4 regions of the Bradyrhizobium sp. USDA 3262 genome follow, and region 4 is predicted to be linked to each of the others. Evidence: predicted binding sites of a transcription regulator. Region 4 holds the regulator's gene; each other region holds the start of a gene.
What was found. Region 4 encodes LexA, which represses DNA repair genes until DNA is damaged. Its sites were predicted from a motif close to TGTTCNNNNTGTGTTCNG; they were not measured.
Positions count from the first base shown of each region.

Region 1: a site for LexA is predicted at 2,210-2,227, ahead of ACVWYP_RS08095 (DNA recombination protein RmuC). Genes of this name have one in related genera too.
Region 2: a site for LexA is predicted at 1,784-1,801, ahead of ACVWYP_RS08325 (ATP-dependent Clp protease adaptor ClpS). Genes of this name have one in related genera too.
Region 3: a site for LexA is predicted at 4,034-4,051, ahead of dinB (DNA polymerase IV). Genes of this name have one in related genera too.

Region 1 covers NZ_JBSSCT010000001.1:1,755,156-1,763,011, reverse strand. The annotation lists gene truA (tRNA pseudouridine(38-40) synthase TruA) at 1-401, opposite strand, end outside; gene fmt (methionyl-tRNA formyltransferase) at 401-1,336, opposite strand; gene def (peptide deformylase) at 1,561-2,088, opposite strand; gene ACVWYP_RS08095 (DNA recombination protein RmuC) at 2,259-3,467, shown strand; gene ACVWYP_RS08090 (GIY-YIG nuclease family protein) at 3,751-4,056, shown strand; gene ACVWYP_RS08085 (AmpG family muropeptide MFS transporter) at 4,135-5,511, shown strand; gene ACVWYP_RS08080 (hypothetical protein) at 5,761-6,204, opposite strand; gene recR (recombination mediator RecR) at 6,353-6,958, opposite strand; gene ACVWYP_RS08070 (YbaB/EbfC family nucleoid-associated protein) at 6,959-7,279, opposite strand; gene ACVWYP_RS08065 (DNA polymerase III subunit gamma/tau) at 7,303-7,856, opposite strand, start outside.
Region 2 covers NZ_JBSSCT010000001.1:1,802,250-1,810,105, forward strand. The annotation lists gene ACVWYP_RS08320 (tetratricopeptide repeat protein) at 1-17, shown strand, start outside; gene ACVWYP_RS08325 (ATP-dependent Clp protease adaptor ClpS) at 25-1,755, opposite strand; gene ACVWYP_RS08330 (mechanosensitive ion channel family protein) at 2,070-4,412, shown strand; gene ACVWYP_RS08335 (LLM class flavin-dependent oxidoreductase) at 4,734-5,834, shown strand; gene ACVWYP_RS08340 (flavin reductase family protein) at 5,970-6,524, shown strand; gene ACVWYP_RS08345 (hypothetical protein) at 6,819-7,262, opposite strand; gene ACVWYP_RS08350 (SDR family oxidoreductase) at 7,758-7,856, shown strand, end outside.
Region 3 covers NZ_JBSSCT010000001.1:4,546,411-4,554,266, forward strand. The annotation lists gene ACVWYP_RS20715 (type II and III secretion system protein family protein) at 1-229, shown strand, start outside; gene ACVWYP_RS20720 (hypothetical protein) at 264-734, shown strand; gene ACVWYP_RS20725 (hypothetical protein) at 798-1,142, shown strand; gene ACVWYP_RS20730 (tetratricopeptide repeat protein) at 1,434-1,901, shown strand; gene ACVWYP_RS20735 (hypothetical protein) at 2,059-3,159, opposite strand; gene ACVWYP_RS20740 (hypothetical protein) at 3,424-3,690, opposite strand; gene dinB (DNA polymerase IV) at 4,113-5,360, shown strand; one part of gene ACVWYP_RS20750 (IS630 family transposase) at 5,451-5,786, shown strand; one part of gene ACVWYP_RS20750 (IS630 family transposase) at 5,788-6,390, shown strand; gene ACVWYP_RS20755 (hypothetical protein) at 6,521-6,730, shown strand; gene pyk (pyruvate kinase) at 7,024-7,856, opposite strand, start outside.
Region 4 covers NZ_JBSSCT010000001.1:5,788,658-5,796,513, reverse strand. The annotation lists gene ACVWYP_RS27140 (MFS transporter) at 54-1,382, opposite strand; partial or broken gene ACVWYP_RS27135 (ComEC/Rec2 family competence protein) at 1,815-4,099, shown strand; gene ACVWYP_RS27130 (hypothetical protein) at 4,096-4,323, opposite strand; gene ACVWYP_RS27125 (hypothetical protein) at 4,469-4,897, opposite strand; gene lexA (transcriptional repressor LexA) at 5,155-5,859, opposite strand; gene ACVWYP_RS27115 (molybdopterin molybdotransferase MoeA) at 6,102-7,313, opposite strand; gene ACVWYP_RS27110 (HAD family hydrolase) at 7,340-7,856, opposite strand, start outside.

The DNA of each region.
Region 1 (7,856 bases), 4.0 Mb from region 4:
CGCGGCACGCGCCAGACCCGGCCGATGTCGAGCGCGAGGTTCGCGCGCGTGTTGGTGATGCGATAGAGATAGTGCCGCCTGGTCGCGGAGAACCGCGCCTCGAAATCGTCGGGCACGATGTCAGCCGCGAGCACGCCGATCGGATTGGGCCGCAGATGCGCGTTCAGCCCGTCGCGAAAGCGACCGGGCGGAAAATGCTTGGCGATGTCGCAATGCGCGACCTGGCCGCGCGCATGCACGCCGGCGTCGGTACGCCCGGCGCCATGGACGCGCACGTCCTCGCCGCAGATCGCCTTGACCGCCGCCTCCAGCGCGCCCTGCACGGTCGGCGCAGTGTCCTGGATCTGCCAGCCGGAGAACGGCGTGCCGTCATATTCGATGGTGAGCTTGTAGCGGGGCATCAGCTAAGCCGCGCAGGCGGCTTCAACGGCGTGCCGCGCAGAAAATCCGCTGCCTTCATCGGCGCCTTGCCGGCGCGCTGCAGTTCGAGAATCCGGATCGCGCCGTCGCCGCAGGCGATCGCAAAATTGTCGTCGAGCACATCGCCCGGTGTGCCCGAGCCCTTGGCCAGCTCGCAGCGCAGGATCTTCAGCCGCACCGGCTCGCCTTCGCCGGTGAGCTCGCACCAGGCGCCGGGGAACGGCGAGAGCCCGTGAATGTGCCGCAGCACCGCATGCGCCGGCTGCTTCCAGTCGATCCGCGCCTCGGCCTTCTCGATCTTGGCCGCATAGGTGACGCCGTCCGCGCTCTGCTTCGTCAGCTGCAAGCCGCCGCGCCCGAGCGCCGCCAGCGCGCGCACCATCAGGTCGGCACCGAGCGGCGCCAGCGCGTCGTGCAGATCGGATGCCGTCATGCTGTCCGAGATCGGCAGCCGTTCGGCCATCGCGACGTCGCCGGTGTCGAGGCCGACATCCATCTTCATCACCATCACGCCGCTCTCGGCATCGCCCGCCATGATGGCGCGGTTGATCGGTGCGGCGCCGCGCCAGCGCGGCAGCAGCGAGGCATGCAGGTTGAAGCAGCCGAGCCTGGGCGCGTCGAGAATGGCCTGCGGCAGGATCATGCCATAGGCGACGACCACCGCGGCGTCTGCGTCATGCACGCGAAACTCTTCGAGCGCTTCCGGCGTTTTGAGGGTCTTCGGCGTCAGCACGGGAATGCCGAGGCGGCGCGCCTCCTGCTCGACCGGCGTCGGCTGCAGCTGCAGGCCGCGTCGCCCGCCCGGCTTCGGCGCGCGAGTATAGACCGCCACGACCTCATGGCCATGGGCCACGAGCTCCAGCAGCGTCGGCACCGCGAAATCGGGCGTGCCCATGAAGATCAGGCGGAGAGGCATGACGAGAACTCGGTCTGTTCCTCCCCTTGCGGGGAGAGGAATCGCATATGAAGCACGCGGGTCTATCCGCGAATTCGGTTGGCCTCTCCCGCTTGCGGGGGAGGCCGGATCGCATCGAAGATGCGATCCGGGTGGGGGCTATTTCAGCGATACGACTCGTGGAAAGACCCCCACCCCAACCCTCCCCCGCAAGCGGGAGAGGGAGTCGAGTGCCGATGGCGATCCTACTCCGCCGCGCGCTTGGCGGCCTTCTCGAATTTCTTGAAGACGCGGTCGCGCTTCAGTTTCGACAGATAGTCCACGAACAGCACGCCGTTGAGATGATCGATTTCGTGCTGGATGCAGGTGGCGTAGAGCCCCTCCGCATCCTCCTCATGCACCGTGCCGTCGAGATCGGTGAATCGCACGCGCACCCGCGCCGGGCGCTCGACCTCCTCGTAATATTCGGGGATCGACAGGCAACCCTCTTCGTACACCGACAGCTCTTCCGAACGCGCAATGATCTCCGGATTGATGAAGACGCGCGGCTTCGCCGTGGTCTCGCCGTTCTCGTCGCGCTTGGCGAGGTCCATGGTGATCAGCCGCAGTGGCTGCGCGACCTGGATCGCCGCGAGCCCGATGCCGGGCGCGTCATACATCGTCTCGAGCATGTCGTCGGCCAGCTTGCGGATCTCCGGCGTCACCTTCTCGATCGGTTTCGACACCAGCCGCAACTGCTTGTCCGGCAGGATGATAATTTCTCTTAATGCCATGGCGGCGATTTAAGCTGCTGACTTCATGGGGTCAATGCGCTCAGGAACCCGTTAGGACAACGTTAACCACGTTTCTTCACCCCGCATTAACCCGGAAAATCAGGGATGCATTTGCCATAAGCGTTCCCTCTTCGTTCGCGTCGGGCCGCGAATCGGCTACAACTGCCGGCATGAACGAGATTCTCCTCACGATTGGCGACCTTCCGGTCCGTGTCTCCGACGCATTGATCGGCCTTGGGGCGCTGGCGCTGATCCTGCTGCTCGCCATTGCGGTGGTGATCGCACGCGCCAGCCGGCGCGGCGCGGAACTCGCGATGGCCCAGGCCATCCGCGCCGACGAGCTGGAGGAGCGGCTCGCCGACATGCTGCGGGCCCAGAGCGAATCCTCCGGACGCGTGGACGCGATGACGCAGGCGCTGGCCGGCCGCCAGGCGGAGATGGCCCGGGCCGTCAACGAGCGGCTGGATTCGGTGACCCACCGGGTCGGCCAGTCGATGGAGCAATCGACCCGCAACACGATGGATTCACTGCGCGTGCTGCACGAGCGGCTCGGCATCATCGACCACGCGCACAAGAACCTCAACGAGCTCACCACCCAGGTGACGACGCTGCGCGACGTGCTCGCCAACAAGCAATCCCGCGGCGCGTTCGGCCAGGCGCGGATGGAGGCGATCGTCCAGGACGGCATGCCGAAGGGTTCGTTCGAGTTCCAGTACACGCTGACGTCGGGCAAGCGGCCGGACTGCGTCGTGTTCCTGCCCGACCAGCGCCCGCTCTGCATCGACGCGAAATTCCCGCTCGAGGCCATGACCGCGCTGCACGATGCGCGCAGCGACGAGGAGCGCAAATTCGCCAGCCAGCGGCTGCGCGCCGACGTGCTGAAGCATGTGAGCGACATCGCGGAGAAGTACCTGATCCCGGGCGAGACCCAGGACACCGCGCTGATGTTCGTGCCGTCGGAATCGGTCTATGCCGAGATCCATGACGGCTTCGACGACGTGATCCAGAAGGCCTATCGCGCCCGCGTCGTGCTGGTGTCGCCGTCACTCTTGATGCTGGCGATCCAGGTGATGCAGCAGATCCTGAAGGACGCCCGCATCCGCGACGCCGCCGACCAGATCCGCAACGAGGTGATGCATCTCGGCGACGACCTCGGCCGCCTGCGCGAGCGCGTGCTCAAGCTGCAGACCCATTTCGGCCAAGTGAACGAGGACGTCAGGCAGATCCTGATCTCCGCCGACAAGATCGAGAAACGCGCCGGCCGGATCGAGGAACTCGACTTCAGCAAGTCCGAGACCCCGATCGAGGTGCCGCGCTTCGTCAAGCCCAGCACGTCCGACCTGTTCCCCGCCCCGCGCAAGCTGCAGGCGGGGGAGTGATTGTTGTTTCTAGAAGTTGTCCGGCGTGCGCCACCTAATCGATGTCATCGCCCGACTTATCCCGAAATAGCCGCGGGTGGCGGATAGGCCTCTGGGATATTGGATCGCGCGGTCCATGTGCGCAATTGCGCACAGGCCGGGCGATGACAGTCTTTTTGAGGCTGATTCTGGCAACAACTTCTCTATGACGGCACCTAGCGATGTTGCCGACCAAAGATCGCACCACATAATCAGGTGTCATCGCCCGGCTTGACCGGGCGATCCAGTATCCCAGAGGCGGCAGATGGGGGCACGCAGCTACTACGTCTACATCCTCGCCAGCCATATCGGCGGCACGCTTTACATCGGTGTGACAAATGACCTCATTCGTCGCGTCGGCCAGCACAAGTTGAAGTTGGTCGAAGGCTTCACGGAAAAGTACGATGTCGTAAGGCTGGTCTATTTCGAGCAGTTCGATGATCCTGAGAACGCGATCCGACGCGAGAAGCGGCTGAAGAAATGGCGACGCGCTTGGAAGATTTCCCTAATCGAAAAAGACAATCCGGACTGGAACGATCTTTATCCCGAAATTGCCGCAGGTGGCGGATAGGCCTCTGGGATACTGGATCGCCCGGTCGAGCCGGGCGATGACAGTCTTTTTGGGGCCGAATCTGCTACCAACTCCTCTATGACAGCACCTGAAGCGACGTCAGACGCGTCTGCAAAGCCGGAGCCAAAGCCCGCCGCCACCTCCTGGCGCGACAGTTTTGCGGTGTACCTGCAGCCGCGGGTGCTGATCGTGCTGCTGCTGGGCTTCTCCTCGGGGCTGCCGCTGGCGCTGTCGGGCTCGACGCTGCAGGTCTGGATGAAGGAGGCCGGGGTCGATCTTGGCACCATCGGGCTGCTGGCGCTGATCGGCACGCCCTACACGCTGAAGTTCCTCTGGGCGCCGCTGGTCGACGCGCTGCACGTGCCGCTGTTCACGCAGATGTTCGGCCGCCGCCGCGGCTGGCTGCTGTTCTCGCAGTTGCTCTTGATCGCGGCGATCCTGGTGCTGGCGATGGCCGATCCGGCGCGCTCGCCGTGGTTCGCGGCCTTCGCCGCGCTGCTGGTCGCAACCGCTTCGTCGACGCAGGACATCGTGGTCGATGCCTTCCGCGTCGAAAGCCTGCCTGAAAGCGAGCAGGCCGCCGGCATGGCGTCCTATGTCGCGGCCTATCGCGTCGGCATGCTGGTCTCTACCGCCGGCGCGCTGTTCATCGTCAGCGGCTTCGAGTCCGCTGGCCTGGCGCGCCCGTCGGCCTGGATGTGGGGCTATGTGGTGATGGCCGCGCTGGTCGTGATCGGCATCGTCACCGCGCTCGCGGCGACCGAGCCGGCGCAATCGAAGGGCGCGGAGGCGGCCACGCACGCGCAGAACGCCGCGGAACGCGTATTGCACGCGGCGCTCGGCGCGTTCTCCGAGTTCCTCAGCCGCAAGGACGCCTTCGCCGCGCTCGCCTTTGTGGTGCTGTTCAAGTTCACCGACGCGTTTTCCGGCACCATGACCGCGCCGTTCGTGATCGACATCGGCTTTTCCAAGGTCGACTACGCGGCGATCGTGAAGGGTGTCGGCCTCGCCGCAACCCTGATCGGCGGCTTTGCCGGCGGCTTCGTGGCGCGGCGCTATTCGCTGGCGACCAGCCTGTGGATCGGCGGCGTGCTGCAGGCGGTCGCCAATCTCTCATTCTCCTGGCTCGCCCATGTCGGCGTCGATCAATGGGCGCTCGCGCTGGCGATCACTGCGGAGAACTTCACCAGCGCGATCGGCACCGTGATCTTCGTCGCCTATTTGTCGGCGCTGTGCCGCAATCCGCTGCACACCGCGACCCAGTACGCGCTGCTGACGGCGCTCGCCGCGGTCGGCCGCACCTATCTGTCATCGGGCGCCGGCTATGTCGCCAAGGCCGTCGGCTGGCAGGTGTTCTTCGTGATCTGCGTACTGGTCGCGATCCCGAGCCTGATCCTGCTCGCCTGGCTGCAGCGGCGCGGGCATTTCGACGAGTTGGGGCCGGTGAGGGTTTAGCTCAGCCCCCGTAGCCCGGATGGAGCGCAGCCAATCCGGGAGACCTCTCCACTGACGCGACCGTCCCGGATTTCGCTGCGCTCCATCCGGGCTACAGGCTCTCCGCGCGTCGTCCTGGCGAAAGCCAGGACCCATTACCCCAAATGCGAATTGTTGCGCGACGTTGGGGCCACGATCCATCCGACAACCAAAGCCGGTGGTTATGGGTCCTGGCCTTCGCCAGGACGACGATGAGGATGGGTGAGGCAGCTACTTCGCCACCACGCTCCACTTGGTGACGATGGCTTCGCTCATCTCGCCGGCGTCCTTGGCGCAGGCGACCTCGTCGACCTTCACCGAGATTTCCTTGCCGGAGAGGCTTTTGAGCTGCGCGGCCTGGGCGTCGTTGGTTGGAACGAGCTGGAAGGTTTCCGGCCCGGTTTCGAGATTGCACAGACCGTTCGGCGGCGGCAGGCGGCGCGGCTCGCTGGTGATCTGGTAGGTCGCGACGCGCTTGCCGCGGTTCTTCGCGTCGCGCACCTTCATGACGCCGAGTTCGCCCGACAGCACGTCGCCGGCGTGGATCATCTTGCCGGGCTTCTGCGGCGCGTCGGCCTGCTGTGCGATGGCGCAAGGCGCGGCGAACGTTGCCGCCAAAAGCGCAAAGCCCAAACGTACGCCGAACAAGCGTACGCCGAATCGGTGTGCCGTCATTGTCAGTGGTTCCGTATCTTGATTCGTCAGAGCGTGAATGACCGTCCCCGAATCGGCATCCACCCTACCATTTTGTTTCGGTGCGATCTTTTCGGATTGTAACCGATCGCTTGGCGCCCGACGCCGTGCTCGGCGCCGGCATCGCGCGCTAGAACAGCGTCCGCTGCCGCATGGCTGCAGATAGCGTACCTTCATCGAGGTAATCAAGCTCTCCGCCGACCGGCACGCCATGCGCGAGCCGCGTCACCCGCACATTGGCCTCCGACAACAGGTCGGTGATGTAATGCGCGGTGGTCTGGCCATCGACGGTCGCATTGAGCGCCAGGATGATCTCGCTGACCTCGGGCGCATGCGCGCGCGCCACCAGTTGATCGATGGTGAGATCCTGCGGACCGACGCCGTCGAGTGGCGACAGCGTTGCGCCGAGCACGTGATAGCGGCCATTGGTCGCATTGGCGCGTTCCAGCGCCCAGAGATCGGCGACGTCGGCGACCACGACGATGATCGAGGGATCGCGGCGCGTATCGGTGCACACCGTGCAGGGGTTTTGTGTATCGATGTTTCCGCAGGTCTTGCAGACCTGGATCTTGTCGATCGCGACCTGCAGCGCCGCGGTCAGCGGCGTCATCAGGGCTTCGCGCTTCTTGATCAGATGCAGCGCCGCGCGCCGCGCCGAACGGGGCCCGAGGCCCGGCAGCCGCGCCAGCAACTGGATCAGCCGTTCAATCTCGGGGCCGGCAACGCTTGCAGCCATTTAAGTCGGACCAAATCCCGGCGGCAGGCCGAGCCCGCCGGTGAGCGCCATCATCTTCTCCTGCATCGCGGTCTCGGCCTTGCGGCGGGCATCGCCATGCGCGGTGACCAGGAGATCCTCGAGCACCTCGCGTTCCTCCGGCTTCATCAGCGACGGATCGATCTTGATGCCCTTCACTTCCATCTTGGCGGTCATGCGCACCGTGACCAGACCGCCGCCGGAGATGCCTTCGACCTCGACATTGCCGAGCTGTTCCTGCATCTCCTGCATCTTGGATTGCAGCTGCGCTGCCTGCTTCATCATGCCGAGAAAATCAGCCATGCGTGCGTCCTTGTAGCCAAATATCAATCGTCGTCGCTGTCGGAAGTTTCAATCGGATCTTCGCCGGTCGCATCCGCAACCGGAACCTCGGCGGCAAGGCGGCGGACCTCGACCACCTTGGTGCCGGGGAAGCGCGCCAGCACCTCCTGCACGCGCGGATCGGCTTCCGCAGTGCGCTGATGCTCGCTGCGCGCCAATTCGTTCTGCGAACGGACGGTCGGCTGGCCGGCCTCGTTGGAGATGATCACGGTCCAGCGCCGCCCGGTCCATAGTTCGAGCTTGCGCGACAGATCGGTGACCAGCGCGCGCTGCGCCTTTGGCTCGAGGGCGATCTCGAGCTGGCCGTCCTCGATGCGCACCAGCCGCACATCGGCCTCCAGCGCACTCTTCATCATGATGTCGCGCTTCTCGCCGGCGAGCGCGATCAGCTGCGGAAAGCTTGATATCCGGAGCGCCGGCGCGGCATCGGCGGCCGGCGCTGCCATCTGCGGACGCGCGGCGAAATCGGCGCGCGGCGCGGCCTGCGGCGCGCGCACCGGCGCGGATGACATCGCAGGCATTGCCGAGGATGGTGCGC
Region 2 (7,856 bases), 4.0 Mb from region 4:
CGGCAGCGGCGAAGTGATCGGCCATCACCCCGCACTCATCCCCTGCGCGCCGCCGAGCAGCTTCACGTTGAGCCGGCCGCCGTCGAACAGCATCTCGTTCAGCGCTCCGTCGATGTCGTCAGCGGTGACATCCTGGCCTCCCTCGCGGGCGATGCTGGCCTGCGCGATGCGGCGCATCAGCTCCTTGATGAAGGCGGCGCTGACGCCGGCGGTGCGCTGCACCGCTTCGTCGACGATCGGCTGCTCCAGCGGCAGGCCTTTGCCGTACAGCCGGATCAGCTTGCCGCGTCCGGTCTCGTCGGGCAGCGGCACCTCGATGGCCTGGTCGATGCGGCCGGGCCGGCCGGCCAGCGCGCCTTCCAGCTCTTCCGGCCGATTGGTGGTCAGCACGAACAGGATGTCGCAGTCCTCCTTCAGGCCGTCCATCTCGTTGAGCAGCTTGTTGAGCAGGGATTCCTCGCACGGTCCGCCCATGTCCTCGCGGTCGCGTGCGATCAGATCGACATCCTCGATCACGACCATGGTCGGCTGCAGCAGCCGGGCAAGACTCATATAGGCGCCCAGAAGGCCGACCTGCTCGGCGGTGATGATCAGCGTTGTGTGGTTTGGCAGGTTGGTGGCGAGATAGCGGATGGTGTGGGTCTTGCCGGTGCCGGGCGGGCCGTAGAGCAGGATGCCCTTGCGGGTCGACTGGCCGAGCCCGCGCAACAGATCGCGGCTCTCGACAAAACCGAGCACGTTGCGGTCGAGCAGCCGCAGCGTCCGGTCCGGCAGGATCACGTCGTCGCGAGCGACCGTCGGCAGGCGATGCACGGTCAAGCCACGCGAACGTCCGCGATAGTTGGCGCCATCCTCCAGCGACAGGATCTTGCCGCGATAGGATCGCGCTGCATGCACGGCGGCTTCCAGTTCGGAGAAGGTGCGCTGCACGAAAGCATTGCCGGCCGCCCCCGCGGGCAACGCAAGCTCGATTCGCAGCGACGGCTCGTGATTATATTCGCGATGGAACGTCAGCAGCACGGCGTAGCGCAGTTCGCCGGTTCGGCACAGCCATAGTCCATTGGCAAGGCATTTCACCGGCTCGGCCTCGCCGATATCGACGTCGCGATATTGCGGCGGCGCGATCGCCGGCGCATTGCGGCCGGCCTTCATCAGCGCCGCGAAGTCGAGCGTCTCGTAGCGATATTCCTCATGGATGCCGAAGAAATGGATTGGATCGGTGAGCAGCTTGTCGATCGCGACCTGAACGTCGGCGCGCATGTGGCCCGGAAACTGTCGCGCCCGTGTCACGATCAGGTTGCGCGGAACGCCGGCGAAATGCCAGTCGAGCGCAACGTAAGCGGACCGAAACGTCTCGCCCGGCAATTCTTCCGAGCTGCGGCGTGCAGCGAGCAGGCATTCGCTGCACAGCGACGCAGTCGTACCGGGGATCAGAATCTCCGTCACGGCCCTCGGGGCTTCGCAGAGATCGCAGGGGCGGCTGGCGTCGGCGGATTCGGTGGTGATCATCAACGGCTGGCCGTTCGAGCGGATCAGCCACTTCGCCGAGTTGAAGATTGCCCGTGCGACCGGTCCCGGATAGGGGCCGCACGGAATGGCGCCCTTGGCCTCGATCAAGGCAGCGGATGCGATGGCTTCCTGCTCGGATTTCCCGAACACCGTGCGCAACAAATCCTGCACGAATTCCAGCGGGGTCTCGTCGTCGTCGTGAATGAAGAGCCGCACCGGACCGTCGTCGCTAAACACGTCGTGCATGAGACCTCCGAAACGCAATTGGGAACAAAAGAACAAAATAAGAACATCATGGCGGCTCCTGCGCGTCAAGCGAAAGTTTCTGCCGTCTCATCCCTGACGTGTAGTGAGCCGATCGGCCGGGAACGCGCACTGGAAGTGTAAACGCGGCTCAACGCCTGTGACGATTGTGTTGCGGCAAATGCCAAGAGATGGCCGTCACAGCGGCAAACTTCCGACACACCATCGGGGCGAAAAGGAGTATCCGACATGGCGCGAGCGCGAGAGCAGATTCCTCCCAAGGGTTTGCGGTCGCGCAGTTATTTTATGAGGCCCTCGTGTCGCACAAACTTCGCCTTGCGCTGCTTCTCGTCTTCACTTTGTTCGTCTCTCCCGCGTTCGCGCAGCCGGCCGCCAAGCCGGCGCCGCCGCAACCCGTTACCAACGACGCGCTGACGCCCGAGCAGGCCAAGCGCGCGCTCGACACGCTGCAGGACGACAAGAAACGCGGCGAGATCATCAACACGCTGCGCGCCATCGCCAATGCCTCGCCGCAGGCGGCGGCGCAGCCGGCGCCCGAGCAGCCGCAGTCATCGATCCCGCTCACCGCCGACAGCCTTGGTGCGCAGCTGTTGCTGATGGTGTCCGAGCAGGTCGGTGAGATGTCGCGCGAGGTCGCCGACGTCGCGCGCACGCTGACGCATTTCCCGGCGTTCTATTACTGGTTCGTGCGCACCGCCAATGATCCGGTCGCCTATGGCCTCTTGATCGATATCGCCTGGAAGCTGGCGCTGGTGTTCGGCTGCGCGCTGGCCGCCGAATGGGTGGTGTTCCGCCTGATCAAGCGGCCGGTCGCGTTCCTGGAAGCGCGGCTGCCGCAGACCGCGCGCATGCCGGTGCAGACGCTCGCCAGCGTCGATCCGCCGTCGTCGGTTGCCGACGTCACGCCGGCGCCCGAGTTGCAGCGGCGCCGGCTGAGCCTGGCGCGGGCCTGGCAGTCGCTGATCCGGCTGCCCTTCGTGCTTGGGCGCCTGTTGCTCGAATTGCTGCCGGTCGTCGTGTTCGGCGGCATCGCCACCGCGCTGCTCGGCACCGAGATCGGCGATCAATCGACCACGCGGCTCGTGATCCTTGCCGTCGTCAACGCCTATGTGTTCTCGCGCGTCTTGATCTGCGCGGTGCGCGCGCTGGCAGGGCCGTTCGGCCTGTTCCGCGTCCGTGCCGAGACCGCGGCCTATATCGAGATCTGGGCCCGGCGGATCGTTGCCGTCGGCGTCTCCGGCATCGCCTTTGCCAATGTCGCGCTGCTGCTCGGGCTGCATCGCGCCGGCTATGCCGCGCTGATCCGGCTCGTGATGCTGGTGGTGCATCTCTTTGTAGTCGTCATCATCCTGCAGTGCCGCCGCCAGGTCGCCGACGTCATCCGCGCGCCGGCCGATCGCACCGGGCTTGCGGCGCGGACGCGCAACCGGCTCGCGGCACTCTGGCATGTGCTGGCGATCGCGCTCGACCTCGCGCTGTGGGCGGTGTGGGCGCTCAACATCCGCAACGGCTATTCGCTGCTGCTGCAATATTTCGTCGGCACCATCGCGGTGCTGCTGGTTACCCGCCTCGTCACCATGGTGGTGCTGAGCCTGATCGATCGCGGCTTCCGCATCAGCCCGGAACTGATCCAGCGCTTCCCGGGGCTCGAGACCCGCGCCAACCGCTATCTGCCGCTGCTGCGCAAGGTGGTCACGGCGGTGATCGCCTTCATTGGCTTCGTCGCGCTGCTCGAGGTCTGGGGTGTCGACGCCATCGTCTGGTTCTATGGCGGCCAGATCGGAAGCCGCCTGATCTCGGCGCTGGTGACGATCGGGATCGCCGCGCTGGCCGCGGCCGTGATCTGGGAAGTCGCCAATGCGCTGATGGATCGGCAGATCGACACCCTGTCGCGCGACGGGCATTACGCCCGCGCCGCGCGCTTGCGCACCTTCCAGCCGATGCTGCGAACCGCGCTGTTCTGCATGATCGTCGCGGTGGTCGGGCTCACGGCGCTCAGCGAGATCGGCGTCAATGTGGCGCCGCTGCTCGCCGGCGCCGGCATCGTCGGCATCGCGATCGGCTTCGGCTCGCAGAAGCTGGTGCAGGACCTCATCACGGGGCTGTTCCTCCTGATCGAGAACACCGTGCAGGTCGGCGACAACGTCACGGTGTCGGGCCTGTCGGGCGTGGTCGAGAACGTCTCGATCCGCACCATGCGGCTGCGCGCCGGCGATGGCTCGGTGCACGTCGTGCCGTTCAGCGCGGTGACGACGATCACCAACTCCAGCCGCGGCGCCGGCAATGCCGCGGTCAGCGTCAACGTGTCCTACAAGGAGGACACCGACCGCGCCGGCGAGGTGCTGAAGGACATCGTCGCCGGGATGCGCCAGGAGACGGCGTATCGCGCATTCATCCGAGGCGACCTCGAATTGTGGGGCGTCGACAAGGTCGACGGCTCGGTCGTGACCATCGTCGGCCAGATCCGCTGCACCGATAGCGGCCGCTGGGCGGTGCAGCGCGAGTTCAACCGCCGCATGAAGCGGCGCTTCCAGGAGGAGGGCATCGAGATCGCCTCGATGGGCCAGACCATCCTGATGCAGCTTCCTCCACCCTCCGAGCCCGATACCAACGCCCAGCCGCGCCGCGCGGCGGGGTGATTCCTGACCCTCATCCTGAGGAGCCCGCATAGCGGGCGTCTCGAAGGATGTAGGCCACAGACGGGCCTCATGGTTCGAGACGCACATTCGCGCTCCTCACCATGAGGGGCATTATCCGTCTCACGGTTGCGACACGTCTCGCGACCGTGAGACGGTCGCGGCGCTCCTGAGCCCGAAGACCGGCGCGCAGCCGGCCGAAATCCGGCCGTTCTCACCCATTCCTTGCGACTTCCTCCGCTGGCACAGCGCTTGCTGATCGTCATGCAATGCGCGGCAAGACGCATTGCACGACTGAACCCAACGCGAAGGAAGGAAACGCACATGGAGCTTGGATACTTCACCATGCCCTCGCACCCGCCGGAGTGCGGATTGAAGGAGGGCCACGACTGGGACCTGCAGACGATGCGCTGGCTCGACGAGCTCGGCTATCAGGAAGCCTGGATCGGCGAGCACCACACCGCGCCGTGGGAGCCGCACCCGTCGCCCGACCTGCTGGTGGCGCAGGCGCTGCTGCAGACCAAGAATCTGCGCATCGGGCCCGGCGGCTTCCTGCTGCCGTATCATCATCCCGCTGAACTCGCGAACCGCGTTGCGATGCTCGATCATCTCTCGAACGGGCGCCTCAACTTCGGCGTCGCGGCCTCGGGCCTGCCGAGCGACTGGGCGATGTTCAATGTCGACGGCATGTCGGGCCAGAACCGCGATATGACCCGCGAGGCGCTCGAGATCATCCTGAAGATGTGGTCCGAACCGGCTCCCTGGACGCACAAGGGCAAATATTGGACGGTGAGCAAGCCGGACACGATGTTCGACTTCCTCAAGCCGCACATCAAGCCGTTGCAGGGGCCGCACCCGCCGATCGGCGTCGCCGGCCTGTCGAAGAACTCCGACACGCTCAAGCTCGCCGGCGAGCGCGGCTTCATCCCGATGAGCCTCAACCTCAACCCTGCCTATGTCGGCAGCCACTGGGATTCGGTCGAGGCCGGTGCTGCCAAGACCGGCCGCAAGCCGAGCCGCAAGGACTGGCGGCTGGTGCGCGAGGTGTTCGTGGCGGATACCGACGAGGAGGCGTGGAAGCTCTCGACCGGCGACATGATGGGCCGGATGATGAGCGAGTACTTCCTGCCGCTGCTCGGCCATTTCGGCTTCAAGGACTATCTGAAGCACGCGCCCGACGTGCCCGACAGCGACGTCACCGTCGAATATTGCGCGCGCCGGAATTGGATCGTCGGCTCGCCCGCGACGGTCACCGAGAAGATCGAGAAGATCTACCGGGAGGTCGGCGGCTTCGGCGTCCTCTGTGTGTTCGGCTTCGACTACAAGCACAAGCCGGAAGCCTGGCGGCACTCGCTGGACCTGCTCAAGAACGAGGTGATGCCGCGGCTCAAGCATCTCGGCGCCGAGTTCGAGAAGGCTGCATGACAGCTGCGCGGGGTGCGGGGCTTGCCTCGCACCCCGCGTCGCATATCTTGAACGGAGTGTTTTTTATCGAAGCATGATCCGGAGAAGTGCAAAGCGGTTTTCCGGGCAAGATCATGCTCAAACAGGGCTTGCGGCATGACGGTCGACGCACAGAGTTTCAAGCAGGCGATGCGCCATTGCGCGGGCGCCGTCGCGCTGGTGACGGTCGGCTCCGAGACCGGGCAGCGCACCGGCCTGACCGTGACCTCGGCCTGCTCGCTGTCGGACAATCCACCCTCGGTGCTGGTCTGCGTTAACCGTAACGCCAGCGCGCATCAGCGCATCCGCGAGGAGCGCCATTTCGTCATCAACTTCCTGAATGAAGACCACGCGCTGCTGGCGCTGACCTTCTCCGGCCAGAAGGGCGTCAACGGCGACGACCGTTTTGCGTTTGGGCGCTGGACCACCGGCGCCACCGGCGCCCCGGTGCTGGAGGATGCCGTCGCGGCGTTCGACTGCGTGCTGGCGCAGGAGCTCGAGACCAAGACCCATTCGATCTTCATCGGCGAGGTCCAGCACGTCCGCGCTGCGACCACCGTCGATCCGCTGATCTATCTGCGCAGCGGCTTCCAGAGCGTGCGCAACATCCATGATCCGGTCGAGCTCGGCGACCTCGACGCACGGCGTGTCAGCTGGAACGAGTTTTCCTGACGGATTGATCAAATCGGCGATTGTTTGGTTCGCTGCGACACTCTTTGCACTCGTCATGCCCGGCCTTGTGCCGGGCATCCACGTCCTTACTTCCTGCACGGCCAAGACGTGGATGGCCGGGACAAGCCCGGCCATGACGGAGATAGAATACGAACTCGCCAACCATTCAGCCCGATCGTCAACGCCTTGACCTTCCCGCGCAGCGTGGGCCCGGCGCGGCCGTGCGACCGCTGGCCGGGCCAACCTCATGTGAGGCGTCGCTGTCCTTGCCGTGGTCCTGCGGACGCTGCGCCGCTATGACCCCGGCGTTCTCACGACCAGTTTGATGTTCAGGAGATTGACCCCCTTGAACGGGTTGGGCGCGCTTTCGATCGTTCCTGTGCCCGTCGCATTCGCATAGGCGCCCGTGCCCGAAAGGATCGTATATTCGCCGTTTGATTTTCCGTCCTTGATCGCGCCGGTGTAACGCGCGGTGATCGCGCCTTCCTCGAACGTGTAGGTGCTGTAACCGTAATAGGAGCCCGAGCCCTTCAGCATGTCTCCTGAATGGACGAACTCCTTCACCCCGATATGGCCGTCATTGAAGACGGCGACACCAAAGAACTTGCCGGAAACGACCGTCTGCCCTTCGACGTTTGCTGCTTCGATGACCTTGACGTCGACAGGCTTGGTGACGAGCTTGAACTCGAGCACCTTCTCACCCGCTAACGCGGTCGACCCCGCAACGACGATTGCCATGCTGGAAACGAAAAAGGTGATAAAATTCCGCATAGACTCCTCCTGCGTTTGCTGAAATCAAATCAAGGAGTGCACAGCGGGCTAAACGTCATGCCCAGCATTTGCGTTGCAGCACGAAAGAGAGCCCGCGGTGATGTCCCGGCAGCGGCCGAAGCTTTCGGTACCCCAGCACGCTGGCTGGAACGCACGCATTAGTTTACGCGACGGTAGAAGGTTCAGCAAGCGTAGCCACCAACGGCTCGTGCGCATCAGATGACGCACCAGATGGCAGGTTCCGCGACATCAGAACAGCCGTGGCGTGCTATAGTGTGGTTGCATGCGAGAGAGCGACCGAGGAGGGCGCGCGACTCACCAATCCTTCTCCCCGCTGCCGTGGTCGGCCGCGCGCGCGGCAACCATCGAAGTTGCTGCGGATCGACGTACCCATGACGATTGCCGCGGGCAAATCCGGCAAGCATGTCTCGAGAAACCTCGTCACCGACAAGGAGTATCATCATGAAGATCGTTGTGATCGGCGGTACCGGACTGATCGGCTCCAGGACCGTTGCCATTCTGCGCCAGCGCGGCCATGACGTCGTCGCCGCCTCGCCGAAA
Region 3 (7,856 bases), 1.2 Mb from region 4:
GCAGGCGCTGGAGACAAAAGGGCTGGTGCGCAGCCTGGCCGAGCCCAACCTGATGGCGTTGTCGGGCGATGCAGCGCGCTTCCTGGCGGGTGGTGAATTTCCGGTGCCGGTAGCTTCCAACACTACGAACGGCTTTCCCACCGTCACCATCGAATTCAAGAAGTTCGGCGTCGAGTTGGGCTTCGTACCCACCGTTCTCTCGCGCGGCGTAATCAACCTTTCGGGTTGAGCCGTCGGTCAGCGAGCTCGATTTCACCAATGCGGTGACAATCCTGGGGACGACAATTCCGGCATTAAGCAGCCGCAACGCTCGGACCACGGTTGAATTGCGCGACGGCCAGAGCTTTGCAATTGCCGGCCTGCTCCAGACCCGCAACGCACAGGATGTACAGCAATTGCCCTGGATCGGCTCGGTGCCAGTCCTTGGTGCGTTGTTCCGAAGCGCGTCTTATCAGCAGAAAGAGACGGATCTGGTGGTCATCGTGACGCCGCGTCTGGTCGCGCCGGCGGCACCTGGGCAGCAATTGGCGTCGCCGCTGGACTCCCGCCTGCCTGCAAACGATGTCGACTTCTTCCTCAACGGCCAGATGGAAGTGAAAAAGCGCTACAATGACTACGTCAATTCCGGCGGTGACATCAAAGGTCCCTACGGGCACATCATCGCCCCCGATGTCCGGGTATCTGCGCCACCTGCGGTGGTAACCGACCAGCCCGTAGTCAAGACGCTCAACTGAAGGACGACCGATATGACATGCACGGCGTTACTCGCAGTTTTCACGCTCGGGGCTTGTAATGGCTTGGCCGGCAATGACGAAATGGATCGTTATTTCCAGCGTTCGGATACCATCACCTTAAGTGCCGGGGACGCGAAGCAGGTCAATGCCGTGACCCACACGATCCATCCCTGGCCGAGCTACGTCGGCGATCGCCGGATCGTCTCTCAGGCCGCGAAGACCAATGGCGCTATCACGCGCTATCGTGCCGGCAACCAGCCGCGCGATCCGTTACCGGCGTTCGGAGGAGACCTGCCGGGGTTGGGTCACTCCCCAATGGGAACTGCAGGCGCTACGGCAGCAGCAGTGGACGCAGGTGGTAGCGTCTACTTGGGGACCGGCGTGGCCACAGTGGGCGGCCGACCTTAATAAAAATGATACTGCTACTGGTACCAGCAAGGCTTGACGCGACGTTAGTCATTTCGCGTTGGATGCTGGGGTCTTCCAGGGCAGGGCGTCAGGAGCGTCTTCTATTTCGACGGGTGCATGTGGCTAGCCGGTAACACGTCTCTAACCCCACCCGTGTTAGCGTGGAATCGTGTTTTTAAGCGGTAGTAGGTGGGGCGGGGATTAGTGGCTATGCGGCGCATTCCTTTTTGGCTGGCTAGCGCCTTACTGACCACAGCATTGGCGGCTTGCGATACGGTGCAAGAATATACTGTGCGTGACGCCGCTGTGGTCGCGCCTGGCGCTCCAGCCGGTCCTGACCCCGTGCAGGAGCCGACCGACGTCAAATACTATCCCTCCGACGAGCCGGTGCGGATGGGGCTCGAGCACTACAACCGCGGCAATTACGGAATCTCGCAGCGCTATTTCAAGGACGCGGTCGAGAAGGCGCCGAAGGACGTGACGGCCTGGGTCGGGCTCGCGGCGAGCTATGACAAGTTGCGCCGCTTCGATCTTGCCGATCAGGCCTATGCGCAGGCGATCCGGCTTGGCGGCGAGACCGTCCAGATCCTCAACGATCAGGGCTATTCCCTCATGCTGCGCGGCAATCTGAGCGGCGCGCGGCGGAAGTTCGAGAAGGCGTATTCGCTCGATCCGGGCAACCCCGTCATCGCCAACAACCTCGAGCTTCTCAACGGCAGCCGGAAGTTCATCGAGCGTCCGCCGAATAATCAGCCGTAGGTTGACAGCGGTTCACGAGCCTTTGCACGATTTCTTAGAGGTATTATAATACCCAATTTTGCCCGACGCGTCGAGTTGCCGGGTCCGCCGGCTCCTTTGCATGGGGTTGTTTTCGATATTTTGGCAGCTCGCTCCTGCGACTTGACCTCGCCACGATCTAGTTCGGCATCAGCACGGCATCGACGCGGCGGCTGTTTCGTGTGCTGATGATGATGGCACCGTTGCGGGTCGCAAATCTCGCGCCGACAAGACGCGGCAGCTTTTCCGTGAGCGGTGAAGGCAGCGGAATCATTCCACCGGTGATGGGATCGCCGACATTGATCGGCGCGACAGCCGCGCCGGCCGAAGGCGCTGCCTTGATGTACTCCCTTATCAACTGAATCTCTTCACGCGAGAGGCTGAGCGCGGCCTGTTCGCCTGCGCCGTCAGTCAGCCTCTTTTCCGCCTCGGCCTTGTTCTGCGCATCTTCCTGCTGGGCGGCATCGCGTTTTGCGACTTCGACCTGTTCGAGTCTGGCGAGGCGTTCCCTCAGCGGCGCGATCTCCCGTCGCAAGGCGGCAATGTCCGACTTCAGCGAAGAGAGTTGACCAAGTGCAATCGCGGCGGCAACGCAAGCGACGACCGAGATCAGGCTGAGGCACGCCACCGCCAGCCCCGTCAATCCGCCTCGACGATCGGCACGACGATCCGGGACATCGTCCACGGATCGCCGTCGCCGCGCGCCGGCGAATTTCGGCATGGTCGTGCCGAGCAAGCTGACCAGACCGGACAGCCGCGAAGCCGTTCGGTTCGTCTCTTGAAAGGAGCCGAATGCAGGCGCTGGGATGATCGGAGAGCCCCCCGAGGGGATGTCGGGAGCAGTGGTCGAACGGCCTTCGCCGGATGGCTGGCGGTCGTCGCGGTCCTCGCGCGTCACGCCGGGGAGCTCGAGATCAACGTCGTCGGGTTGGTCGATCGCGGTGTCCGCACCTGAATGGCGCGTGTCGGCTGCAACAGTGTCCAATCGTTCCGTTTCCTGTTGATTGAGGATTTGTTCGATACGGGCGGCTTCGAGCGAGCGCCACAGCGAGAGTCCCGAATCGGTGATCTGCAGGCCCGCATCGTTGATCGATGCCCATCCCGATTGGAAGACGTCGGCGTCGCCAAGCTCGGAGGGCCGCTTCGACTGCGTGGCTTCATCGCCGGCCGCGATCATGCGCTTGACCTCGCGGCTGACCTCGTCGATCGCGATCCGCTCCCCGGGCCTCGCGGCCAGCACACTCAGGATCGCCAGATTGAACCTCATGCGGCGCCTCGCGATGCCCCATCAACCGGCCGTGCGGCCGTTCCCCTCCCGTGCAGGCGACGTGCGAGCCTCAGCGGGTCGAAGCGGATCAATCATGCCGGCACGGACGTCGGTCAGTCAGGGAGTCGAGCAAGTGTACCGGCTCCCCAAGGGGCAAACAATCCGGCACCAGACCTACGACAGATGGATAAGTCGCTCCGCAAACGCGACGCGTCGGGATCGCGTTCGCTGCGCGCCTCAGAGAAACTCGCGAAGCCTGGAGAGCTCGATCACGTGCTCGGGTGACAGCACGTCGGGGACGAGGGGAGGCTGCGACTTGGTCCGGATCTCGTAAAGATGTCGCGTCTTCTCGGGCTTGCCCATGAAATCCCGAATGCATTGGTCGAGCGTTCCGTTGACGACCATATAGGGCGCGCGATCCTCTCGCCTCGAGTTGTTGAGCGAAGGCCATTTGTAGAGGTGGGCCGCAGCTTGGAAGTCCACCTGATGAGATTGGTCGGTCATTGCAAAATATCTAGCCGAAAAAGCCCTGCGCGGCAAAGTCAGCCAGCTGATGGGTGAGCTGGTGCGGCAATACGCGCAAGCTGCGTGCGGTCGTCCATCGCAGAAGCCGCCGTCATGCATCTCGAACGATCCGCTGACGTGCGTCGCGTCAATGCCTCGCAGCAACTCCCACTTCGATCTCCCGCGGGCCGAGACCGGGGGCGATGTGGCGAAGGCGGCTGAAGGAAGTGCCGGCAGACCCCCTCGCGCGGCAAGCGCGCGCGGTGGCAACGCGCGTTGACGCCTAGCGTCGTTTGCGGCGCCAGCGGCCGCGGCGACGTGCTGGATTGACTCGATTCCAGAATGTTCCTATTTTGTTCTATTGTCAATTTCCACGTCCGGAGACGGGCGGCTTCGGTCAGGTCAGGGATGAACGGGTCGAGATGGCAGCAGCAGCCACCATCCTTCATGCGGACCTCGATGCATTTTACGCATCGGTCGAGCAACTGCTCGAGCCATCGCTGCGCGGCAAGCCGATCGCCGTCGGGGGCGGGGTTGTGCTTGCGGCGTCCTATGAGGCGAAGGCCTTCGGGGTGCATGGCGGCATGTCGGGGCGGGAAGCGCGTCAACTGTGCCCGCAACTCGTTTTCGTCGGCGGCCATTTCAGCGATTACCAGCGCCTGGGCGACGCGACCATCAAGGTGATCGGCGACTTCACGCCGCTGGTCGAGCGAATTTCGATCGACGAGGCGTTTGCGGACGTTGCCGGCTGCACTCACCTGTTCGGAACGCCTGCCGAAATAGCCGCGTCGATCCGGTGGCGCGTGCGCACCGAGCTCGGCCTTCCGATCTCGGTCGGCGTCGCCCGCACCAAGCATCTGGCGAAGATCGCCTCGCAGGTCGCAAAGCCCGACGGGCTTGTCGTCGTCGATCCCGCCGCCGAGCTAAGCTTCCTTCACGAATTGCCGGTTGAGTTGATGTGGGGGGTAGGGCCGGTCACCAGGACCCGGTTGGACGCGATCGGCGTTGCGACGATCGGTCAGCTCGCCAAATTGTCGGAACGGTCGCTGACGCGTTTGCTCGGTCCGGCAGCGGGCGAGAAACTCGCCGCGCTGGCCTGGAATCGCGATCCGCGACAGCTCAGGCCACACCGGCGTGCGCGATCGGCAGGAGCACAATCGGCACTTGGCCGAAAGCCTGCGATCGAGCGAGTCATCCGGCCAACGTTGCTTCATCTCGCCGACCGCGTCGCCACGCGGCTTCGGGCGAAGTCACGGCCCGGACGAACCGTGACGGTGCGCGTCCGCTTCGCCGACCTGAAGTCGGTGACGCGCTCGATGACGCTCGATGCGCCGGTGTGTACGACCATCGTCCTGGCCCGGCTCGCCGAGAATCTGGTGCGCGCCGCCCTTGCCGACCATCCCGGCGAGAAGATCATCTCGCTGCTGGCGATCTCGGTGTCGCATCTCGAGGAGCATTGGGATCTTGCGCTGGAGCTTCCACTCGGACTGGCGGATGAAGCGCTTCGCCCTGGAAGCCCGACAGGGATGGCCCGCTGGGCGGCGGACCGTGCGATCGACAAGATCCGCGAGCGCTTTGGCTGGGAGGCGATCGGATATGGTTCAGCCGCGCTGGAGGCGGTTCATTCGGTGCCCGATGCGTTTCGCAAGCTTGCCGAGAGAGAGCTCTAAAGCGGGATGGGTTTAGGTTGAATCGATTTGGGATTCCCAAATCAGTGTGTTTCTGATTCACCATGCTGGCTGGATAGGAGGCCGGTATGGATGGGCAAGCCTTATTCCCTGGATCTCCGTAACCGTGTCGTAGCCGCGGTTGAGGGCGGGATGTCCCGCAATCGGGCCGCCAAGCAGTTTGGGGTGGCGATCAGCACTGCCATCGGCTGGATGCAGCGTGTCGATGAGACCGGCAGCGTTGAGCCTGGCCAGATGGGCGGTCACAAGCCGAAGGCGGTTTCGGGAGACCACGCAGTCTGGCTGTCGCAGCGGATCAGGGACGGCGATTTCACCATACGTGGTCTCGTTGCCGAGCTCGCCCGTCGCGGCCTGAAGGTCGATTACCACTCGGTGTGGGACTTCGTCCATGCCGAGAAGCTCAGCTTCAAAAAAAAGCGTGGCGGCTGGCGAACGCGATCGACCCGAGGTCGCGAGGCGACGAGCCCAGTGGACAAAGTATCAAGATCGCGTCGAAGCTGAGCGGCTGGTCTTCATCGACGAGACCTGGACCAGGACCGATATGGCGCCCTTGCGGGGATGGGCGCCGCGCGGACACAGACTTCACGCCAAGGTTCCTCACGGCCGCTGGAAGACCATGACCTTCCTGGCGGCCTTGCGCCATGACCGGATCGATGCGCCATGGTTCATCGAAGGGCCGATCGATGGCGTGAGCTTTCGCACCTATGTCGAGAAGGTTCTGCTGCCCGTCCTTCGACCCGGCGATATCGTCATCTTGGACAACCTCGGCAGCCACAGGAGCAAGGTAGTTCGCCAGCTCATCCGCTCGGTCGGCGCCAAGCTCTTCTTCCTGCCAAAATACTCGCCCGATCTGAACCCGATTGAACAGGTCTTTGCCAAGCTCAAACACCTGCTTCGCAACGCCGCCGCGCGAACCGTCGACGCAGTCTGCGCCGCTATCGGCCACGCGCTCGACGCCTTCACCTCCGAGGAATGTGCCAACTACCTCAAAAATTCAGGCTATCGAACTTAATGCCATCACGCTTTAGCGCTCGCCGGTTCACGTACCTGTCACTGCATTAAGAAAAGTCAATTTGGAATCGCGCGCTTGTGAGTGGCGACCCCGCACCGCCGGCTTATTTTGAGCGTGCGGAGGGACAGCCATGAAGCACAGCGCCGAACTGATCCAGACGATGCGCGATGCGTTGGATGCGGTCATGGCAAGCGTGCCGGCGGATCAATCCGTGTTCGGTCTCAAGGCCGCTGTTGCGGAATGCATCCTGCGAGCCGCAGCTCACGGCCAGACATCGTTCGACGGGCTCGTGACGTCCGCATCCGATCAGCTTCAGTCGATCATCTCGATGCTGACCTAAAACGAGATGACTTTACTCGGAATCGGCGATCGACCCCGCTTTACCTCTCCCCGCCGGGGAGAGGTCGGATTGCGAAGCAATCCGGGTGAGGGCTCTTGTTCTCTCGATAGACCGCAACCCCTCACCCGATTTGCTGCGCAAATCGACCTCTCCCAAGGGAGAGGTGAACCTTCGACGCCGTTCCAGCTGAACCTAATCTCATCACGCTTCAGGCAATCGGGATGCGTGCGACCATCGCTCGCACCTTGCCGCGCGGAGCGCTGATGATGCAATCGCTCGGGCCGACGGTTCTCTCAGGGCAGCGATACGACCCGTAGATTGTTGGTCGTTCCCGCTTGTCCAAAGGGAATGCCGGCGACAACGACCAGCAGATCGCGGCTCGATGCAAACTGCTCTGCATGCGCGAATGCAGTTGCGCGCTCGACCATCTCCTCATAGCTCTGAACGTCGCCGGAAAGCACGCTGTGAGCGCCCCAAAGCAGGCACAGGCGGCGGGACACTTCGCGGCTTGGGGTGATGGCGAGGATCGGGCGGCTCGGCCGCTTGCGCGCGACGCGTGCGGCCGTGGTGCCGCTCGACGTATAGGCCACAATGGCTGCGGCGTGAACGACGGAGGCGAGATCGGCCGCTGCCGTGGCCACGGCATGCGGTGGCGTCTGCTCCTCGCCGGGCTGGGTCGCCTCGACGATCGAGCGGTACATCTTGTGTTGCTCGGTGCTGCGGATGATGCGGTCCATCATCTCGACCGCCTCGCGCGGATATCGGCCTGTCGCGGACTCCGCCGACAGCATCACTGCGTCTGCGCCATCATAGATGGCGGTCGCAACGTCGGAGACTTCCGCACGTGTCGGCGTAGGGGCGGCGACCATGGAGTCGAGCATTTGCGTGGCCACGATCACGGGCTTCACCGCGAGACGGCAGGCCCGCACCAACTCCTTCTGGCGCCCCGGCACGTCCTCATGTGGGATTTCGACGCCGAGATCTCCCCGCGCAACCATGATGGCGTCGCACAACTGGATGATATCGTCGATCCGCTCGAGTGCTGCCGGCTTCTCGATCTTGGCCATCAGACCGGCGCGGTCCCCGATGAGGCCTCTCGCCTCGATGATGTCCGAGGGCTTCTGCA
Region 4 (7,856 bases):
GTTCCGATCCCATCGGAACGGGGCTCCAGTCGCCCGTCAGCAAGGTGACTCCGTCACGATGCGGCTTTCGCCTCGATCTGCTCCCAGATTCTGGTCTTGCGTGTCTCGGGCATGATGAAAACCGCGATCACGAAGCACACCGCGGGAACGACAATCGGGTAGATCAGCGCGTAGCCGATGCTGCCGGTGGCCGCGAAGGCGGCTGATGTGATGAACGGCACCAATCCGCCGCCCCAACCATTGCCGATATGATACGGCACCGAGACCGAGGTGTACCTGATCCTGGCCGGGAAAAACTCCGCCAGAAACGCGCCGACCGGCCCGTACACCATCCCGACGTAGCAGACGAGGATGAAGATGATGAAGACGGCGACCGGATAGTTGATGTGTCCCGGCTGCGTGACCGTGCCGAGCCACAGATACAGCGGATAGTAGGTGATCGCGGCAAGCAGCATGCCTCCGAGGATCACGGATTTGCGGCCGATCTGATCCGACAGCCAACCGAAGAAGATCAGGCTCGGCGTTGCGATCAACAGTGCGGTTCCCACGATGTAGGCCGAGGTAACCGCATCGACCTTGGAGACCTGCTGCAGGAAGTACAGTGCCCAGAATTGACCACTGTACCAGACCACGCCCTGTCCAATCAGGACGACGATCGCGATCAAGATGTACTTGATGTTGGAGCTGAGGAAAGCTTCCCGCCAGGGATTCCTGGTCATCTGTCCGCGTGCCTTGATCTCCTGGAAAATCGGCGTCTCCTGGAGCTGGAGGCGGATGTAGATGGCGATGGCCACCAGCAGGAACGAAACCAGGAACGGTACGCGCCACGCCCATTCGTCAAAGGCCTGATTGCCGGCCCAGGTTCGGGTCAGAACGATCACGGCCAGCGACACCACGATTCCGAGCGTTGGCGAGGTTTGTAGCCAGCCCGTGTAGTAGCCGCGGTGGTCATCCGGAACATGCTCGGCGACGTAGGTGATGGCGCCGCCATATTCGCCGCCCAGGCAGAGACCCTGGATCATCCGCAAGCCGAACAGAACGAATGCGGCCGTCAGGCCGATCGATTCATAGGTTGGGATGAGTCCGATCGCGCCCGTTCCCAGGCCCATTCCGCTCAAGGTAACAAGGAATGTATATTTGCGGCCGACCCGATCGCCCATCCATCCGAACAGGAAGGCCCCCAGCGGGCGGATCAGGAATCCCGCAGTGAACAGCGCGATCGTGCTCAGCAGGGCTGCGACGGGGTGGGATTGCTCAAAGAACTTGACCGACAGAACCGCGGCCAGACTGCCAAAAATATAAAAGTCGTACCATTCAATGATGTTTCCCACTGATGCAGCAACAATCACGCGACGAAAATCACTCGGTACTTGAATTGCCATGTGCTGCTCCTCTCAAATGCAAACGCTACGCCTCGCGTTTTTCAGCGATCTGTCCGCTCGCGGAGTGCGCATGGTGCACGGCGTTACAGGCGAGATTTTGCGAGTTCGTCCGCAACGCCTGATCTCAGGGGAGTTGTGGCCACCTGAGAGGAGCTCCAGCGGCCTTCAAGTGCCGCGAGCCGTCACTGCCTCATCCCTGTCTCTTTGGGAGTGGAGGCATCAGGACAGTCTAATCCCAACGGGATCGGTATCTTATGAGACTTTCGGCTCGATCGATTTGACGCAGGCGGCAGCTGTGGCCCGGCGCCAGGTCGGCAAGGCGCAGGACGATCCAGGTACCCGGGCGTTGCCGGTCCGTATTCTGCATCCGTTCCGCTAGTCGGGTGACGGGGCCATCCGCTAGCCTGCCGCCCGGCAGGGATCGCAAGCGGAATGGCGGAGCAGGGCACGACGCCGGGCGGCAAACGCGGCTACGCGGGGACGTGGCCGCCGCGCGCGGCCGCGCCGGTCGGCGGCTATCTCCCGGCGCGCGTCGGCATCTGGAAGCCTTTCGTCGAGACATTGCGGCAATGGGCGCGCGCTGAAGCGGGGGCGGGCCGGTTGTTGCCCTGGATGCCGGTGGCGTTCGGCACCGGCATCGCCTTCTATTTCGCGGCCGAGCACGAGCCGGTGCTGTCGGTTGGGCCACCGTCGCAATCCTGCTCTGCCTGCTGGCGCTGCTGCTGCGGCGGCGCAGCGTGTTTCCCGTCATCGCGATGCTGGCCGCGGTGGCCGCGGGCTTTGCGACGGCGACCTGGAAGACGGCGCGCGTTGCCCACACGGTGCTGGCGCGGCCGATGTTTTCGGTGGCGTTGACCGGCTTCGTCGAGACGCGCGACATCCGCGAGAAGACCGATCGTTTCGTGCTGCGCGTGGTTTCGATGGAGAGCCCACGCGACATGACGAAGCTCGATCGTGTCCGGCTCTCGGTGAAGAAGGGCACCGCGCCCGATGTCGGCAGCTTCGTTGAGTTGAAGGCGCGACTGTTGCCGCCGCTCGGGCCGCAGCGCCCGGGCTCCTATGATTTCGGACGAGACCTGTATTTCCAGGGCATCGGCGCCTCCGGCTTCGTGATGGGCGCGGTCAAGACCAGGGAGCCGGCTGCGACCGGCGGCTTTGCGCTGCGCTACGCCGCCTTCATGCAAGGCCTGCGCGACGCCATCGACGCGCGTATTCGCACCACGCTCGACGGCGACCAGCGCGCGATCGCAACCGCGCTGCTCACCGGCCGGCGCGACGCGATCTCGACGCCGGTCAACGATGCGATGTTCATCTCGGGGCTCGGCCATGTGCTGTCGATCTCCGGCTACCATATGGCCGTGGTCGCCGGCGTCGTGTTCTTCGCGGTGCGCGCGCTGCTCGCGCTGTTTCCGGCGCTGACGGCGGGGCATCCGATCAAGAAATGGGCCGCGGCGGCGGCGCTGGTCGCCGCGGCGTTCTATCTGTTGCTGTCGGGCGCGGAGGTCGCGACGCAACGGTCGTTCTTCATGACCGCCGTGGTGTTGCTCGCCGTGATCGTCGACCGCCGCGCGATCACCTTCCGGACGCTGGCGGTGGCGGCGCTGATCGTGCTCGCGATCGCGCCGGAGGCGCTGGTGCATCCCAGTTTCCAGATGTCGTTCGCGGCGACGCTCGGGCTGGTGGCGCTGGTGCAGATCGGGCTGCCGAACCTATTCGCGTCGCCCGACCATTCGGCGACCGCACGGGTTGCGCTGTGGGGCGGCCGCGAGCTCACGATGCTGATGCTGGCCTCGCTGGTCGCAGGGCTTGCGACGACGCCCTACGCCGCCTTCCATTTCCACCGCGTGACGCCCTACGGGCTGCTCGCGAACCTCGCGGCGATGCCTGTCGTGTCAGCGGTCGTGATGCCGGCCGGCCTGCTGGGGCTCCTCGCCATGCCGTTCGGCTTCGACGGCGTGTTCTGGGCGATCATGGGCCTTGGCATCGACTGGATGATCCTGGTGACGCAATGGGTCGCCGCACTCCCGGGCGCGGTCGGCCGCATGGCGGCGTTCGGGATCGGGCCGCTGATCGCAGCGAGCGCCGGCATCATCCTGCTCGGGCTGCTGCGCACGCCGCTGCGCTGGTCTGGCGCCGTGCTGCTCGTGATGGCGTCGGTTTGGGCGCTCAGAGTGCCGCAGCCGGACGTGCTGGTCTCCGGCGACGGCCGCAACGTCGCGGTGCGCGGCGGTGACGGGCGGCTGCATTTGATGCACAGCGCCAAGGATGCGTTCCTGGTCAAGGAGTGGCTGGCGGCGGACGCCGACGCGCGGACCGCCACCGATGCGTCGCTCGGCGAGGGCGTCTCCTGCGATGCCGGCGGCTGCGTGGCCCAGGGACCTGGCGGCGCCTTCGTCGCGCTCGCGATCCGGCCGGAGGCGCTGGCGGACGACTGCGAGCGCGCAGGCCTGATCGTGACGGCGCGGCCGGCGCCGCAGGGCTGCGCGGCATCGGTGATCGATGCCGAGCGGCTGCGCCGCCACGGCGCGCTGGTGCTGCGACGGATCAGGGACGGCTATGCCGTCGATGCGGTGAAGCCCGGCGGGATCGACCGGCCATGGTCGCCGGCGGTTCCGGGCGACGGCGAGAGCGAGACCACGCTGCGCGCGCCCGGCGCCGCGCCGCGGCCTGCCGTGGACGCGACGCCGGCCGAGACCGATCTGCAGGGCGATGATTAGCGGTGGTCCGGTGAGGGGCCGCTCGGCAGCTCGAACAGGCCGAGATGGTATTCGTCGGAATCGGGGCCGGCGTCGGGCTTCTTGACGAGGGTGAAGGAAGCCTCGGGAAATTGCTCCCAGACTTTCAGGTCGTCGGCCGTCACCGTCAGCCAACCGAACCGGAACATGTAGCGGCCCGGTTCCGTGACGCGTCCAGCCTTTTGCCATGTGACCTTATCGACCACCGCGCACGTCCTCCGTGCCCGATGATGCGCCAAGGCGCCGGCCGACGCAAATCTCCCCATGCGCCCCGGAAGCGGAAGTCCGGGGTCGCCCGAAATTGCTTAGGTCATTCGCCGCCGAACAGCTCATTCCGCGGCGACGATGCGCTCAACCCAAAAACAGCGTTGCGAATGCGGAGGGCCGCCGCTCCACAACCTTCGGCTTCTGCTCGACCGGCGGATGCAGCGCCGGCAATTGCAGCACGCTGACGCGCTGTCCCTCGACCAGCTGGGTCACCAGGACATGGCTGCCGTCGGGGAATTCGACCGCGTCATGATGCCGATCGGGCACGTCGGGCTCGACTTCGTTGAACACGCCGACGCGATAGTTCAGCGTCTTGGTCCAGATCCAGCGGCTGTCGTAGCGAACGTTCTCGGCGAAAGCGAGCTCGGTGCCCGGCAGCATGCAGACCGCGACAGTGGGATCGTTCTCCGAAGCAAAGCCGCGGGTCGACGTGCCGCGGAACGTCGTCGTGATCAGCGTCTCTCCGACAATGGCGGGGCGCGATGCCACGGCGTGCAGACTATAGTCACACATCGGATGGCTCCTCATTTCGAGGTAGCGACCCGTGCCTCTCCTTGAGGCATTAGGGCCTCTACCAGAGTGGACGATAGCGAACGAGCTTCTGCTCGTTTCTGGGCGATTGTACGACTGGTCCGAGACCGCCTCCGATCACAAACACGCGACGCTGCGCGAGAGGTATCGGAGCGCATCGGGCAGGCCGTACGCTACACTATCATGCAAGGAACGATCCGACGTGTTGCTCGTTCCCGGCCGCCGCAAGTATTTGCAATTCAGTATTTGCGATAAAGGCCGATCAGCTTGCCCTGGATGCGGACCCGGTTCGGCGGCAGGATGCGCACTTCATAGGCGGTGTTGGCCGGCTCGAGTGCGATCGATGCGCCGCGGCGGCGGAAGCGCTTCAGGGTGGCTTCCTCCTCGTCGATCAGCGCCACCACGATGTCGCCGGTATTGGCGACGTCGTTGCGCTGGATCAGCGCCATGTCGCCGTCGAGGATGCCGGCATCGACCATCGAGTCGCCGCGCACTTCGAGCGCATAGTGCTCGCCGGCGCCGAGCATGTCGGGCGGCACGCTGATGGTGTGGCTGCGGGTCTGCAGCGCCTCGATCGGCGTACCGGCGGCGATCCGGCCCATCACGGGGACCGCGACCGGACGGTTGCCGTCGTCCTCGGCGATCGGCGGCGTGCTGGCGCGCCGGCCGAGGGTGCCTTCGATGACGCTGGGCGTGAAGCCGCGGCGGCCGTTGCCCCCGCCGGCCGAGAGTTCGGGCAGCTTGATGACCTCGATGGCGCGGGCGCGGTTCGGCAGGCGGCGGATGAAGCCGCGCTCCTCCAGCGCAGTGATCAGGCGGTGGATACCGGACTTCGAGCGCAGGTCGAGCGCATCCTTCATCTCGTCGAAGGAGGGCGGTACGCCGGCCTCTTTCAGACGTTCATTGATGAAACGCAGAAGTTCGTACTGTTTGCGCGTGAGCATCTCGAGTATCCCCCGGTTGATAGCGTCGTTCGATTCCGAGACTCTTCTGGTGGGGCCTGCAGGCGGGGCCTGACCTCAGGAGCATGTGCTCGTTGCACCTGCTTCCACCCGGCTTCCCGATTGTAGACACCAGTACTCGAAACAAATCATGAACGGACACTATATGTTCGATATGTGTTCCGCAACCACTTAATTTCCGGTGAACGGATCAGGCAACGCACAAGCGGCGGGGCGCAAAAACCCTATTCGGGCAGTGTCAGGATCTCGCATTCGCTGCCTTTGACGGCCGCAGCCGCGAACGGCGGACGCACGAGAAGTGCCCGTGCCGCAGCGAGATTCCCGAGCAGCGACGAGTCCTGCTGCGTCACCGGCGTCGCGATCAGCGTGCCGTCCTCGCGCGCTTCGAGCCGTGCACGCAGATAGTCCTCGCGCTGGTCGTTGGCGGCGAGGTCGCGGCCGAGCAGGGCGCTCGTGCGGCGATGATGGATCACTTCCCGGCCGCTCAGCGCCCGAATCAACGGCACCAGGAACAGGAAGGCGCAGACATAGGACGACACCGGATTGCCGGGCAGGCCGATCACCCGCATCGCATCGAGCCAGCCATGCATCATCGGCTTGCCGGGCCGCATCGCAATCCGCCAGAACGTCATGTCGACGCCCTCGGCTTCCAGCGACCGCTTGACGAGATCGTGGTCGCCGACCGAGGCGCCGCCTGTCGTGATGAGGACGTCGGCGCCGGCCTCGCGCGCCCGGCGAATGCCGGCCGTGGTCGCCTCCACCGTGTCGGCGGCAACGCCGAGGTCGACGGTCTCGGCGCCCTCGGCGCGCGCCAGCGCCCGCAGCGCGTAGCCGTTGGAATAGACGATCTGGCCGGGGCCGGGCCGCGAGCCCGGCATCACCAGCTCGTCGCCGGTCGCCAGCACCGCGACCTTCGGGCGGCGGCGCACCGCAAGTTCCGGATAGTTCATGGCGGCCGCCAGCGACAGCGCGCGGTCGGACAGGCGGCTGCCGCCGCTGAGCAGCACCTCGCCCGCGCGGAAGTCGACCCCGGCCGGGCGGATGTGCCGTCCGACGCTGGCGGCCTCCGTGATCGTGATGTGGTCGCCGTCGACGGTGGTGTCTTCCTGGATGATCACCGCGTCGGCGCCATTGGGGATCACGCCGCCGGTGAAGATCCGCACCGCCTCGCCGGCGCCGACCGTCCGCTCGAACGGCCGGCCGGCGGCGACTTCGCCGATCACCTTGAGCCGGGCCTTTAGATCAGCCGCATCGGCGGCGCGCACCGCATAGCCGTCCATCGCCGACATCGGCTGCGGCGGCTGGGTGCGCAGCGCGGCGAGGTCGTGCGCCAGGGTGCGGTGGTAGGCGGCATCGAGCGCGATCATCTCCTCCGGCAGCGGTTCGGCGCCGGCGAGGACGGCGGACAGGGCATCGGCAACCGGCATCAGGGCCACGCTCAGAGCTCCTCAATTCCTCATGTTCAAATACCAAGTGCGGTCAAAGCCCTTGCCACGTCATCCGTCGACGTCACGTGGATAGCATGAAGGCCGCGCGCCCGCGCACCTTCGATATTGGCGGCCAGGTCGTCGAAAAACAGGATCCGCGACGCCGGCACGCCGATGGCTTTTACCACATGATCGTAGGCCTCGGCGTCGGGTTTGCGGAAGCCGATGCTCGAGGACAGGAAGACGTTGCGGAAATGGCTGAGCAGCTCGGCATGGGTGACCGAGAAATGCGCGACATGGGCCGGATTGGTGTTGGAGAAGGCGTAGAGCGGCATCCGCTCGGCGGCCGCCGCGAGCAGCGGGGCGATGCCCGGCATCTCGCCGGTGAAGATCGCGTTCCAGCCTTCGAGGAACTGGGCGTCCGTGATGTCGATGCCGAGCGTCAGGCGCAGGCTTTCGAAGAACGCCGCGTCGTCGATCCGACCGATCTCGTGATGCTTGAAACTGTCGTCGACGACAAAGCGGGTGGCGAGCTCGGCGGGCGCACAGCCG